DNA from 4 places in the Kitasatospora sp. NPDC086009 genome. Region 2 is predicted to be linked to each of the others. Evidence: riboswitches for the same ligand, from Rfam matches in the RefSeq annotation. Region 2 holds a riboswitch; each other region holds the start of a gene.
The links. Region 2 has a riboswitch for cyclic di-AMP ahead of ACIF6L_RS07820 (NlpC/P60 family protein). Riboswitches for the same ligand answer to the same signal wherever they lie in the genome.
Positions count from the first base shown of each region.

Region 1 (3,448 bases), on a different contig from region 2:
AGCACCGGCTTCCCCGGGATCGCCAAGAACCTGGTGACCCGGCTGAACTACCCGGGCGCGGCGCTCAAGCTGCTCCAGGAGGGTCGGATGCAGCCGACCGTGATGGTGCTGATGCGCCCCTCGCCCGCCCTCCCGCAGGACACCGAGTGCGAGGACATCCCGGGCGGCGCGCAGTCGGAGACGTACTTCACCAAGGACGTCCCGGCCGCGATCCAGGCGACCTACCGGGTCTCCTCGGATCCGCAGGCCTGGGGCTTCATGGGCAACTCGACCGGCGGCTACTGCGCCCTCAAGCTCGCCATGCGGCACCCGGAGGTCTTCCCGACCGCCGTCTCGCTCTCCGGCTACTACCAGGCCGCCGACGACCCGACCACCGGCGACCTCTTCCGGGGCAGCCAGCAGCGTCGCAACGAGGCGGACCTGATGTGGCGGCTGAAGAACCTGCCGCAGCCCGGGGTGTCCGTCCTGCTGGCCGGGACCAGGGAGGGCGACGGCGACTACCGCCGGGACACCGAGGCCTTCGTGGCCGCCGCGCACGCGCCCATGAAGGTCTCCTACAGCATGATGAAGACCGGCGGCCACAACTTCGAGACCTGGAGCAGGCTGCTGCCGTCCTCGCTGGAGTGGCTCTCCCAGCACCTCAAGGTGCCGAGCCACACGGTCTGACCACCGCCGGGCCCGCCCGCCCGGCCAGAACGCCCGGATACCAGCGCGCCCGGTCACCAGGACGCCAGGACACTGGCGCCCCGGACCGGTCTCAGGCCACCGGCTCCAGCGTCCCGGTGTGCAGCTCGCCGACCCGGCCGCCCTCGCCCTCGTACGTCCAGAACGCGCGCACCGTCAGCCTGCCGAGGTCCATCACGTGGCTGACGGTGATGCCGCTCTGCTCGGTCCAGCTGACGAAGTACAGCTCCGGCCCGATCTCGGCGATGTGCAGCGCGACGTCCTCCCACTGGCCCGCCGACTCGCCGAGGCCCTCCCAGCGCAGCCGCTTGCCGTCGGGCGAGTAGGCGTTGCGGAAGGCCGCGCCGTTGTCGACCTGGAAGAGGTAGGTACGGCCGGCGAAGGCGGGCAGGGGCGCGGTCATGGCGGAGCGGGTCCTCGTCTCTCGTCTGTGCGGTACGGCTGGACTCCCAACCTATCCGACCGGCCGACCTTCGCGGCGGACATGCGGGCACCCGGCCCCGGAGCGGACACCGGGCCGGCGCCGCGCCCACCCCGGCGCCGCGCCCACCCCGGCCGGACCTCCGCCACCCGCTCGCCGGCCCGCCGCCGACCCCGTCGGCCGCCCCGCGCCCGCCCCACGCCCGCCCCCACGCTCGCCCCACGCCCCGCCCCGTCTCCAACTGATCAACTTCCCCGGTGACTTGATCCACTCCGGACGGCTCGCACTGTGAGCTGCGCGACAACACCCCCCGTCGGCTTGTCGACATTCGAGCGGCCTGCCTAGCCTGCACGAGTCCGTCTTCGCGGACCCCGCCGTCGGGACGCCGAGTCCTGTCCACCCGCCGGTCGGCAGTCGAGCACCGCAGCGGACGGGAGCGGGGGACCCAGGTCAGTGCCCGGCCCACGCGCTCGCGCGTGCGGACCGAGGCTAGGGGTGAAGCCGCTCCCACAGGCGGCCGGGCAACCTCAGCCCGAACCCGACAGCTCACCTCGCAGGCGTCTACAGAGGACTCCGCCATGCAGAAGCCTGCCCGGCGCGCGACCCCGCGCCACGCCCGCCCCTCCCACCGAGGCCGCAAGGCCGCCTTCGCCGCCACCGGAGCGCTCGCCATCAGCGGCGCCGGCCTGCTCGGCGTCCCGGCGCTCACCGGCGCCCAGGCGGCCACCGCGCCGACCGTCACCCAGGACAGGCTCGCCCCGGCCACCATGGTCGCGGGCAAGGCCACCACGGCCGCGCTGACCGTCCACTCCTCGTCCTGCTTCACGGCCAAGACCGTCGGCGTCGGCGTCCGCGACGCGGCCGGGCGCAACCTCGACTTCCCCGGCAACGTCTCCAACGCGCAGATCTGCCCCAGCGGCCTGTCGATCACCACCGGTGCCCGCACCCTGCCCGCCGGGACGTACACCCAGTTCGGCTTCTGGCAGGACCTCGGCGGTACCTGGCACAACCTGCCCTCGCGCCAGCTCGCGGTCTCCGACGCGACCGTCGCCCCCGCCCCGAGCCCGACCGCCACCCCCAAGCCCACCCCGACGCCGTCACCCACCGCGACCGCCACGCCGTCGCCCACCGCCCCGGCCCCCACCGCGCCGGCGACCGGCGCCCCGGTCGCCGGGAAGTCGCTGACCTGGTCGGACGAGTTCAACGGCCCGATCGCCTACGGCTCGCGCTGGACGGGTGACAAGAGCAGCGCCTACCACTACGGCAACCACAACCCGGACGACAACAAGCTCGACTGGCTGAACAAGAACAACGTCTCGGTGGCCGGCGGCGTCGCCACGTTCACCGCCAAGCCGGGCGCCAACACGCTGGAGAACGGCAAGAAGTCCTGGGACACCGGGCTGCTCACCACCGAGTACTCCAGCGAGGGTTTCCAGGTGAAGACCGGCGACTACGCCGAGACCCGGGTCAAGCTCCCGGCCGGCACGGGCGCCTGGCCGGCCCTGTGGACCTGGAAGAACGGCAACGGGGAGATCGACTCCTTCGAGTACCACCCCGACAACCCGAACCTGCTGGAGCTGACCAACCACGTCAACCCGGGCCACCTGTACTACACCGACGCCAAGGCGATCGCGAAGGACGGCTGGGTCACCATCGGCACCCACTACGGCGCCACCTCGGTCGACTGGTACGTCAACGGTACGAAGGTGTTCTCGGACGGCAAGGGCGTCGGCGCCAACTGGTCCGCGTACCTGATCCTCAACCTGTCCCTGAGTGCAGGGCAGTACCACGCCGCGCCGCAGGGCACGGCCCCGATCACCTTCGCCGCGGACTACGTCCGGGTCTACCGCTAGGAAGCCACGCGCGGGGGCCGCCTGGACGGGATCCGGGCGACCCCCACGCGGCTCCGGTGGCCCCGCTCAGCCGCGGGTGCTCTCCACGACGTGGACCGTGAACGGCTGGCGGTTGTTCGCCTCGTTCCGGTCGTCGTCGCTGCGCACCGCCACGTAGCCGCCGTCCAGATCGCCGAGGGGGACGGTGGAGGCCACCCGGAGCGGGATCAGTGCGGTCGCGGTCCGGTACCGCTTCAGCCCGGCCGGGAAGGTGCAGCGCACCCGGTGGCCGTTCTGGAACTCGTAGCAGTTGTCCGGGAAGAACGGGGCCTCGGCCGTCACGCCCTCCGGCAGGGTGATCACCACGGTGAACGCGGAGGCGGTCCGGTCCGGCCCGTCGTTGGCGATGAAGGCGTGCAGCGTCGTGGTACCGCCGGGCGCGACGGGGTCCGGGTCCAGCCGGATCACCTCCAGGTCGGAGTCGGACGGCTTCGCCGCCGCGACCGCCGGT
Region 1 is NZ_JBITSA010000003.1:240,660-244,107, reverse strand. Features, by position in the region: gene ACIF6L_RS10260 (alpha/beta hydrolase) at 1-666, shown strand, start outside; gene ACIF6L_RS10255 (MoaF-related domain-containing protein) at 758-1,087, opposite strand; cyclic di-AMP (ydaO/yuaA leader) riboswitch at 1,556-1,679, shown strand; gene ACIF6L_RS10250 (hypothetical protein) at 1,684-2,958, shown strand; gene ACIF6L_RS10245 (hypothetical protein) at 3,025-3,448, opposite strand, start outside.
Region 1: it holds a riboswitch for cyclic di-AMP, as region 2 does, so the genes downstream of both, ACIF6L_RS10250 (hypothetical protein) here and ACIF6L_RS07820 (NlpC/P60 family protein) in region 2, are expected to answer to the same signal.

Region 2 (3,448 bases):
CGGGGGAGTGGCGCAAAGCGTGGATCTTCACTAGGGTCTGGCGTCAAACCTATTTTCCGGATTCTCACTCGTTCGGGTGAGTCCGTTGGAAGAAGGAGCCGGTCACTTGGCCACCCACCGCCGTCCCAAGCAGTCGAGCCGTGCACGGGTCACCGTGCTGACCGCTGCCGCTGCGACCGCGGTCGCCCTCTCGGCCCAGGTCAGCGCCCACGCCGCGCCCAGCCCGTCCCCCAAGAAGGAGGACGTGAAGGCGCAGGTCGACCAGCTGCAGGAGGAGGCCGAGCAGGCCACCGAGAAGTTCAACGGTGCCAAGGAGCGGGCGGACCAGCTGCGCAAGCAGGCGGACCAGCTCCAGGACCAGGTGGCTCGCGGCCAGGACCAGATGACCCAGCTTCAGGGCGGGCTGGCCGAGGTCGCGGCCGAGCAGTACCGGACCGGCGGCATCGACCCGTCCGTCCAGCTGATGCTCGCCTCCGACCCGTCCGGCTACCTGGACAAGGCCGCCAGCGTCCAGCAGGCCAGCTCCAGCCAGACCGAGGCGCTCAAGGGCCTGCAGGACCAGCAGCGCCGGCTGGACCAGCAGAAGGCCGAGGCGGCCGCCGTCCTCGCCTCGCTGGACAGCACGACCAAGGACCTGAACCAGTCCAAGGCCGAGGTCAACAAGAAGCTCAAGGAAGCCCAGGACCTGCTGAACTCGCTCAGCGCCGCCGACCGGGCCGCGCTGAAGGCCGCCCAGCAGCAGGCCGACCGGGCCTCGCGCGGCAGCGAGCGCACCGACCTGAGCAGCCTCCCGCAGGGCAGCGGCTTCGCCGGGCAGGCCGTCGCCAACGCGATGAGCAAGCAGGGTTCGCCGTACGTCTGGAGCGCGGTCGGCCCGAACTCCTTCGACTGCTCCGGTCTGATGGTCTGGTCGTACGCGAAGGCCGGCGTCTCGCTGCCGCGCACCTCGCAGGCGCAGGCCAACTACGGCTCGAAGGTGGCCTCGCTGGCCGACGCCCAGCCGGGCGACCTCATCATCTACCGCCCGGACCGCAGCCACGTCGGGATGTACATCGGCAACGGGATGGTGGTCCACGCGCCGCACACCGGTGACGTGGTGAAGGTGATGAAGGCCGACGCGATGCCGATCAACGCGATCCGCCGGGTCTGACGGACCGACATGCCCACGGGCCGGGATCCGGCCCTGTGATCCGCGCCACCCCCGGAACCGGGGGTGGCGTCGGTGTCTGCGGCCGCATCATGACAAACGATCAGCTCCATGTGGGCGCGTGATCACACCCGGTCATATTCACAAATGAACTTGGATATTCTTCCGGCATTTTTCTGACAAGGATTTGAACGGATCACGGTTCTGTTACTAGGGTCGTGCCTCGAACCACCGCACAGTCGATCACCCAGCAGGGGTGGCGGCGGAGGTTTACCGCCGAGTTCGTGAAGCAGCGGGGCAGAGCATCTGCCCGTCGGGGAGTCCAGTAGTCGGGGGCGCTGTGGAACGGAGCCGGGGAACCATGTTCCTCCGGGGTGAATCGGCGCCAGGTCGACCGTCGTGCGGTCGGTGAGGCGTCGTAGGGCACGCTTCCGGCCCGAACCCGTCAGCTCACCCGGTAGGCGGACGTAGGAAGAAGGAGTCCGCCTTCGTGGCGTCCCATCGTCGTCCCAAGCCCGCCGGCCGCGCCCGGGTCTCGATTCTGACCGGTGTCGCCGCCGCGGCGGTCGCGCTCTCCGCGCAGTCCGGCGCCCACGCCGACCCGACGCCGACCAAGGATCAGGTCAAGGAGCAGATCGACCAGCTCAACGAGCAGGCCGAGCAGGCCACCGAGAAGCTCAACGGTGCCCAGGCCAAGCAGCAGGAGCTGCAGAAGCAGGTCGGTGAGCTGCAGGACAAGGTGGCCCGTCAGCAGGCCGCGGTGACCGAGGCCCAGGGCGGTCTCGCCGAGATCGCCGGCGAGCAGTACCGCAACGGCGGCATATCGCCGACCGTGCAGCTGATGCTCTCGTCCAGCCCGGACAGCTTCCTCAGCCAGGCCGGCGCCATCAACCAGGCCGGCAGCACGCAGTCCGGTGCGCTGAAGGACCTCCAGGAGCAGCAGCGCAGGCTCGACCAGGACCGCAACGAGGCCCAGGGCAAGCTCGGCGAGCTCGAAGCCACCACCCAGCAGCTGAAGGCCTCCAAGGAGGAGGTCCAGGGCAAGCTGGCCAAGGCCCAGGACCTGTACAACTCGCTGTCCGAGCAGGAGCGCCAGGCGATGCGCGCGGCCGAGGAGAAGGCCGCCGCCGAGGCGAAGGCCAAGGCGGACGCCGCCAAGGCCGAGGCCAAGGCCAAGGCGGACGCCGACCGCGCCTCCCGCGACAACACCCGCGACCAGCTGCCCGCCCCGTCGTCGCCGGCCGCCAAGCCCGCCGCCGCGGCCGCCGCGCCGTCCGCGCCCGCCGCCAACGGCTCGCGCGCCGCCGCCGCGATCGCCGCCGCGGAGAGCAAGCTGGGCGCCCCGTACGTCTACGGCGCGGCCGGTCCGAGCTCCTTCGACTGCTCCGGCCTGACCAGCTGGGCCTACGCCCAGGCGGACGTGTCGCTGCCGCGCACCTCGCAGTCCCAGGCCACCGCCGGTACCAACGTGGGCACCAATATCGCCAACGCCCAGCCCGGCGACCTGATCATCTACCGTGCGGACCGCAGCCACGTCGCGCTCTACGTCGGCGGCGGCCAGGTCATCCACGCGCCGAAGCCCGGCGCGAACGTCCGGTACGAGACCGCCAGCATGCTGCCGATCTCGGCCATCGTGCGCGTCTGATCCGACGTCTGCTCCCGCAGGCCCGGTCTCCCCTCGTGGGAGGCCGGGCCTGCGGCTTTCGTGCTGGACCGTGCTGATGTCCGATTGCGGGTCAAATATTCGGGTTGGGAGGGGTTTGGACTCGCTCGCCCGGACTCGCTAACGTCTGCCACCGGACTCCCGCTCGACAGCCGCCCGCACCGGTGCGGCGGCGGGGCCGGGTCGCAGGATCGGAGTTACCGTCGTATGGCCGTGCACCGCCGTTCCCCCCTGCCGGGCGCGTTCGCCCGTGCGCTGGTGCTGACCGCCGCGGCCACCACCGCGCTGGGGGTGGCCACGGGGGGTGCCGCCCAGGCCGCCCCGGGCACGCCGGACGGGCCGTCGAACCGCAAGGACGTCAAGGCGCAGGTGGAACAGCTGTACGACGAGGCCGAGCAGGCCTCGGAGAAGTACAACGCCGCACTGGACGTCCAGCAGCGCCTCCAGCACGAGACCGGCACGCTCCAGCAGCAGGTCGCCGTCGCCCAGGGCGAGCTCAACGAGCTCCGCGGCGACCTCGCCACCGTGGCCGGCGCCGAGTACCGGGGCGGCGGGATGGCGCAGACCGTCCAGCTGATGCTCTCCACCGACCCGGAGGGCTACCTCTCCAAGGCCCGCAGCCTGGACCAGGCCGCCGA
Region 2 is NZ_JBITSA010000002.1:480,129-483,576, forward strand. Features, by position in the region: gene ACIF6L_RS07815 (NlpC/P60 family protein) at 107-1,150, shown strand; cyclic di-AMP (ydaO/yuaA leader) riboswitch at 1,474-1,627, shown strand; gene ACIF6L_RS07820 (NlpC/P60 family protein) at 1,638-2,792, shown strand; gene ACIF6L_RS07825 (NlpC/P60 family protein) at 3,018-3,448, shown strand, end outside.

Region 3 (3,448 bases), on a different contig from region 2:
GCAGCTCGGCGAGTCCGCCGCTGACGTGCTTGTACAGCGAGGGGGTGGCCACCTGGGCCCGTCCGGCGACGGCGGCCAGGGTGAGGGCCTCGGGGCCCTGTTCGTCGATGAGGGCGAGGGCGTGGTCGACGACCTGCTCGGGGGTCAGTCCGACTCGGGGCATGGTGCGGTCTCCGTGGGCGAGGTAGCGGGCGGGCTCGGGCCGGCGCGGCGCGGAAGGGCGGGCTCAGGCCAGCTCGGCGAGGAAGGGCAGCAGGGCGTCGGCGGTGGCCTGCGGCCGGTCGGCCATCGGGTAGTGCCCGGAGCCCTCGACCATCACCTTGCGGCCGTTCAGCGCGGCGGCCTGCCGGTCGGCGACCAGCTCGGGGTCGGGGAAGTCGGGGTCCTTGGTGCCCATCAGGACCAGCGCCGGGCAGCTCACGGCGGCGGTCCAGCCGTTCGGCGCGGAGTCCCCGCGCACGTAGCCCCGGGTGGCCTGCTTGCGGCCCGGCGTGCGCATCGCGGCGACCAGTCCGTCCACGTAGGCGTCGAAGTCGGCCGGCTTGGGACCGGGGTACGCCATCTTGCGGTGGTAGAGGCCCCAGAACGCGGGCGAGTGCACCAGCAGGACGCCCATCACGCCGAACATCGCGCGCTGCAGCGCGTTCGGCGGCGGGTTCTCGACGAAGGCGTCCACCAGGACGATCCCGGCGACCCGCTCCGGCGCGTCCCCGGCCACCTTGACCACCGTCGCACCGGCGTAGGAGTTGCCGACCAGCGTGGCGCGGTCGATGCCGAGGTGGTCCAGCAGGGCGAGGACGTCGGTGGCGATCGCGGCCGGCGTGTAGTCGTCCCAGGCGATCGAGGACTCGCCGAAGCCGCGCAGGTCCAGGGTGATCACCCGGTGGCCCGCGGCCACCAGCAGCGGGCGCAGGTGCCGGTACGCGGCACGGCTGTCGAGCATCCCGGGGAGCAGGACGAGGGGGGCGCCGTCGCCCTGCTCGGTGTCGTCGAAGGCCAGCCGGCCGCCGGGGAGGTCGAGGTACTGGGTGCTGGGGGTGAAGGTGCCGGGCATGGGGGCCTCCTCGGTCCGCGGAGCTGTCGGCGTTGCACCGATAGCCATAAAGCTAAGGCTAATAGCCTTAGCCGTCAAGCCCTCGACCGGTCGGCCCCCGGGGGCGGCCCCGGTACCGCGGCTCAGACCCCCTCCACCTTGAACGGGTCGTGCTCGGCGAGCAGCTTCTCCAGCCGCGCCTGGTCCACCCGGGTGACGATCTCGTTGGTCTCCTGCCGGTCCCGGATCACCTTGGCCAGGGTGAAGGCGGAGGTGACGGTGTAGAGCAGGCCGACCGCGAGGAAGGCGCGGGTCCAGCCGCCGACCGGCAGATAGGCGATGCCGACGGCGAGGGCGCCGCCGGAGAGGGCGAAGGAGAGGACGGCCTGGAGGTGGTACGCGGCCGTGGTGCGTGACTGCATCGGTGCGTTCATGGCGCCAGGATGGCCGCGCCGGGAGTGCCGCACATGAGTAGGAGTACTCAAGTGGGGGGCCGTTCGTTGACGTCCCCTCACGTTCGGTGGTGTCAGTTGCCGTCGATCCGCCCAAATCGCCCATCAGGTCACGTACCGCCCGGGTAGTATCCGGCTGTCCCGAACGGACGGCTTGGAATCAGAGGCTCCTAGGATTAACGTTTGATAACGCAGCGCGGTTCGTAACGCCGTACCCAGACGGCACCGTGCGCCGTCGCCTAATCCCGCCGGCCGGCCTCCGGGCAGGCCAGGGAGCCGGGGAACCATGTTCCTTGGGGTGAATCGGCCGGGCCCAGGCCCAGCCGTAGGAGACCTTCCTGCTCCGAACCCGTCAGCTAACCCGGTAGGCGCGAAGGAAGGAAAGGAGCGCGCCTCCGTGGCGTCGTCGCACTCTCCGGCACACCTGCCCGGCTCCCCCGCCGGCACCCAGCTGCTCGACCACCCCTGGCCGCCCGCCCACCCGGGCGAGTTCGGCGGGTCCGGCGCCGAGACCGGGCCGCAGGCCCCCGACAGCAACCGGCACCGGATGCCCCGTCAGACCCGCGGCACCGCCCCGCTGCTCGGCGTCACCGCCGTGGCCGCCACCCTCGGGGCGACCGGCTTCGCCTCCGCCACCCCGGCCGCCGCCCCCGCCGTCGAGGTCCCGGACGAGACCCCGGTCGCGCTCGCCGCGGACCCGGGCCTCGCGCTCGCCGCCCGGATCCAGCAGCAGGCCGACAGCCAGCGCACCGCCGCCGAGGAGGGCGCCCGGCTGCAGGCCGCCAAGGAGGCCGAGGTCAAGCGCGCGGCCCAGCAGCAGGAGGCCAAGCAGGCCGCCGAGGAGGCCGAGAAGGCCAAGCTCGCCGCCATCGAGCTGCCGGTGCGCGACTACCACCTCTCGGCCCACTACGGCCAGAGCGCCTCCTACTGGGCCCACCTGCACACCGGCCTGGACTTCGCCGCCGACACCGGCACCCCGGTCTACGCGGTCGGCCAGGGCACCATCACCTCGGCCGGCTGGGCCGGGTCGTACGGCTACCGGATCGTCGAGACGCTGCCCGACGGCACCGAGATCTGGTACTGCCACCTCTCCTCGATCATCAAGGGCTCCGGCAAGGTCGTCCCCGGCCAGCAGCTCGGCAAGGTGGGGGCCACCGGCAACGTCACCGGCCCGCACCTGCACCTGGAGGTGCGCCCCGGCGGCGGTGCCCCGGTCGACCCGGAGAGCTGGTTCGAGCAGCGCGGCGTGACCCCCTGACCGGCGTCACCTTCTGACAGCCCGCCGCGGTGCCCCGGTCGTCGTCACGACGGCCGGGGCACCGTCGCGTCTCAGGCCCCGGCGGCCGCGTCGGCCCCGTCCGGCCGGTCGGCGGACCCGTGCACGTGCACGTGCCCGTCCCCGGGCGCGTAGCCGTCCTCGTCCCCGTACTCGTGCCCGTACTCGTCCCCGTACTCCCCGGCCTCCTCCGCCTCGCCGGGTGCCCCGGGCAGCTGCGCCAGGTACGCGTCGATCTCCTCCTGGCCCGGCTCCGGGGCCAGCTCCGGGAACTCCTCCACCAGCAGCCGCGGCAGCCCCGGCACCGTCCACTCGCCGAAGAGGTCCAGCGCGGCCTCGACGGCGGCCTCCTCGAACGCCCCGAAGTCCCCGGCCAGCTCGTCGGGCATCGGCCGGCCCTGCGCGGTGAGCTCCTCCAGGTTGCGGTAGCTGCGCCGCATCAGCCCCTGCTCCAGCAGCCGCCGGGCACCGTCGGTGGCCATCCCGACGCTGAGCGGCCGGGCGCCGTCCCAGCCCCCGTCGTCCACCGGGTCCAGCGCGCCCGTCGCCTCCAGCCGCTCGTAGGCGGCCGCCCGGTCCTCCGGCGCCAGCTCCCGGAACGCCTCCAGCCAGGCCCGGACCGCCGCCCCGTCGGCCGGGTCCACCCCGTCCGCGCGCAGCAGCAGCGTGTACAGCCGGGGCCAGGTC
Region 3 is NZ_JBITSA010000001.1:1,241,739-1,245,186, forward strand. Features, by position in the region: gene ACIF6L_RS05560 (TetR/AcrR family transcriptional regulator) at 1-163, opposite strand, end outside; gene ACIF6L_RS05565 (alpha/beta fold hydrolase) at 227-1,054, opposite strand; gene ACIF6L_RS05570 (YiaA/YiaB family inner membrane protein) at 1,177-1,467, opposite strand; cyclic di-AMP (ydaO/yuaA leader) riboswitch at 1,712-1,870, shown strand; gene ACIF6L_RS05575 (M23 family metallopeptidase) at 1,883-2,743, shown strand; gene ACIF6L_RS05580 (hypothetical protein) at 2,815-3,448, opposite strand, start outside.
Region 3: it holds a riboswitch for cyclic di-AMP, as region 2 does, so the genes downstream of both, ACIF6L_RS05575 (M23 family metallopeptidase) here and ACIF6L_RS07820 (NlpC/P60 family protein) in region 2, are expected to answer to the same signal.

Region 4 (3,448 bases), on a different contig from region 2:
GGGCCCTTCCAGGACTCCGCGGTGTCGGTGCGCGGGCCGACCCAGCGCAGCGCCGCATGCCGCAGGTCGGCCCGGCGGGAGGTGGTGAGGTGGACGTGGGCGCGGCCCTCGGCGGTGCCCTCGATCCGCACGCTGCGGGTCAGGTTGAGCACCTCGGCGCCGACCGTGACGCCCCCTCCGGCGCCGACCCGGGGGTGCGCGTACGTCAGCGGCGCCTCCAGGGTGACGGTGGATCCGCTGACGGCCCGGACGACGGCGAGGTCGTAGCGGGTGGAGAAGCCGTCCTCGCCGGGCGGGCCGGTCGGGGTGACGGCCAGTTCGTCGCCGGGCAGCCAACCGGTGGGCGGCGCGGCCAGGCTGACGGTGGTGTCGCCCGCCGCGAGCGCCCGGTCGGCGCGCCCCCAGGCGGTCTTGGCCGCGCCGTCCAGCCGCAGGTACCCGGCGCCGGTGACCCAGAGGCCGACGTCGGTGTCGACCACCTTCATGCCGTCCCCCCGGAAGCGCCGCTCGTCGACGGCGGGGAAGCGCACGGTGTGCACGGCGGCGCCCTCGGGGGCGAGCGCGAGGGTGCCGCGGATCTCGACGTTGCCCGCGGCGGCGAGGGTGAGGCTGCGGTCGGCGGCGAAGGTGAGCGCACCGCCCGGCTCGACCAGCAGCGAGCCGATCGCGGCGTCGGTGTCGAGCAGCACCCGGTCGGTGATCCGGACGGCGCTCTGCGGTCCGGGTACCCGGCCGCCCCAGCCGGCCGGGTCCGACCAGGGGCGGCCGCCCTGGTCGGGGGTGGGTGCGGGGGCGGCTCCGGCGGTGGGCTGCCCGGGCGCGGCCGTCCCCTCGGCGGGGGCGCCGTCGGTGGTGCCCCCGGGCGTCCCGGAGGGCGACGCGGCGCCGTGCCGGTGCTCCGCGGCCGGGTCGGCCGCTCCCGGCGCCGTGGCGGGGTCCTCCGCGGCGGCGCCGGGCGCGGAGCGGCCGTCCAGGGAGCGCCGCAGTGCCTCCTCGCCGCCGACCGCCGCGAAGACCGTGCCGACGGCGAGCCAGCGCAGCATCGTCCGCCGGGGCAGGGGAGTTCGGGGCTCGGCGGGCGGGATGTCCGCTCTGCGGTGTTTTGCCCGGCGGTGCGTTCCACGCGGCCGCTCGGCCGGCGCGCCGGCCTCGGGACCCTCGTCCATGGCCATCGCTGCGAAGCCCTCCCCCCAGACGGCCGCGTCGGTCCTGACGCCCTGAAGCATAGGCAGTTGCCGTGGCTCCGAAGGGCGTTGCGCGAAATCGGTCATTTCTGATCATGGTGGACAGCCATTCAGCACGCTCTTCATAAACTGTGATGACCGTCACACATGTTTGCGGTTTGAACTTAAGTCTGCTTAACGTGCTCCCCGTTCGTGGCCACACGGACCCAGCCCACCCGCAACGCCGAGTCCTGCCGTCGGGTGCGCTGGCAGCGCAGAACGCACCACGGCAGGAGCGGGGGAACCACAGGTAAGTCGCCCGGGACCGGTTCGTACCGGTTCGGGGCTAGGGGTGAAGCCGCGTCCACAGCGCGGCCGGGCAACTCCAGCCCGAATCCGACAGCTCACCTCGCAGGCGTGGGAGAGGACCGCGTCACCATGCTGCCCACCAACGGCACCCGCCTGTCCGGCCGCACCCGCCGAGCGATCGCCACCCTCGGCGTCGTCGGCATCGGCCTCACCGTCCCCTGCCTCACCGCCGGCTCCGCCTCGGCCGCCTCCGTCGCCACCTGGGACAAGGTCGCCCAGTGCGAGAGTACCGGCAACTGGAGCATCAACACCGGCAACGGTTTCTACGGCGGCCTCCAGTTCACCAACTCCACCTGGGCGGCGTTCGGCGGCACCAGCTACGCCGCGCGTGCCGACCTCGCCACCAAGGACCAGCAGATCGCGGTCGCCGAGAAGGTGCTCGCCGTCCAGGGCCCCGGCGCCTGGCCCGTCTGCTCCGTCCAGGCCGGTCTGACCAAGGGCGGCACCCCGGCCGCCGTCGACACCGCGACCGCCGCCAAGCCGGCCGCCCCGAAGGCCACCCCGGCCCCGGTGCAGACCCCCGCCCCCGCCGCCAAGCCGGCCGCGCCCAAGGCCGCCCCGAAGGCCGCCGAGACCCCGGCCGCCGCCGACTCCGCCCAGCCGTCGCAGGGCCGGAACTGGCAGCAGTACCGTCAGGACGCGCAGGCCTCCTCCGACTACACCGTGGTCGCGGGCGACTGGCTCTCCTCGATCGCCGACAAGAACAACATCCAGGGCGGCTGGGAGCGGCTCTACGAGCTCAACCGCGGCACCCTCGGCGACGGCCCGCACGTCATCTACCCGGGCCAGCACCTGAGCCTGGGCGACCGCGCGAAGACCCGGGCCTCGGACGAGTCCGGCCAGGGCTTCGACTGGTTCAACCGCTCCTCGGGCGCCACCGGCAAGGCCGACGGCTCCACCGCGACCGCCACCAAGCCGGCCGCGCAGACCCAGGCTCCGGCCGCCAAGCCCGCCGCCCAGGCGTCGGCCGAGGCGCCGGCCCAGGCCGCCACCGGCAGCATGGCCGCCGCGGTCTCCTTCGCCCAGTCGAAGGTCGGCCAGGCCTACGTCTACGGCGGTACCGGCAACGGCGGTTGGGACTGCTCCGGCCTGACCCAGGCCGCGCTGCGCGCCGCGGGCGTCTCCGTCCCGCGGGTCGCCGCCGACCAGGCCGCCGCCAGCACCCACGTCTCGCTGGACGCCCTCAAGGCCGGCGACCTGCTGTTCTGGTCCAACAACGGCCAGGACTCGGGCGTCTACCACGTCGCGCTCTACATCGGCGACGGCAAGTACGTCGAGGCCGCCAACCCGAGCGTGGGCGTGCGGACCCAGACCATCGCCAACTGGGCCCCGGACTTCGCCGGCCGGGTCTGATCCCGCCTGCGGTCCGCACGCGGTCCGCGCCACCCGCCGCAGCCCCCGGGGAGAGTCTGGTCGCTCCTCCCCGGGGGCTCCGGCACGCCCGCGCGCAGGATGGCCCGGGCCCGGGCCCGGGCATGGCCAAAGCCGGGCCCGGCGGGCATGCTGCTGCTCTGCACCCGAGGAGGAGTCACATGGCCCAGGTCACCGTCACGCTCGACGCCAATCTCGCGATCGACGCGATGATGCTCTCCGGCACCAGGAACCCGCAGGACGCCGTGGAACTGATCCTGCGCGACTACCTCGCCCGGGGGCGGCGCACCGAGAGCCGGACCGGCGAGGCCGCCGACGGGCAGCGGACCGGACAGCAGCGCCCGACCGCGCAGGAAGGCTGAGGGCGGACAGGACGGGGCCCCGGAGGACTGGATCGTCCTCCGGGGCCCCGGTCGTCGTCTCAGCGGGCGCGGGCGCCCGTGGAACCGCGCATCACCAGCTCCGGCTGGAACATGAACTCACCGCGCTGGGCGGCGTTCGCGCCGACCTCCTCCAGCAGGGCGTCGACGGCGGCGGTGGCCATC
Region 4 is NZ_JBITSA010000003.1:16,435-19,882, forward strand. Features, by position in the region: gene ACIF6L_RS09280 (hypothetical protein) at 1-1,043, opposite strand, end outside; cyclic di-AMP (ydaO/yuaA leader) riboswitch at 1,436-1,594, shown strand; gene ACIF6L_RS09285 (transglycosylase family protein) at 1,581-2,885, shown strand; gene ACIF6L_RS09290 (hypothetical protein) at 3,065-3,265, shown strand; gene ACIF6L_RS09295 (LacI family DNA-binding transcriptional regulator) at 3,325-3,448, opposite strand, start outside.
Region 4: it holds a riboswitch for cyclic di-AMP, as region 2 does, so the genes downstream of both, ACIF6L_RS09285 (transglycosylase family protein) here and ACIF6L_RS07820 (NlpC/P60 family protein) in region 2, are expected to answer to the same signal.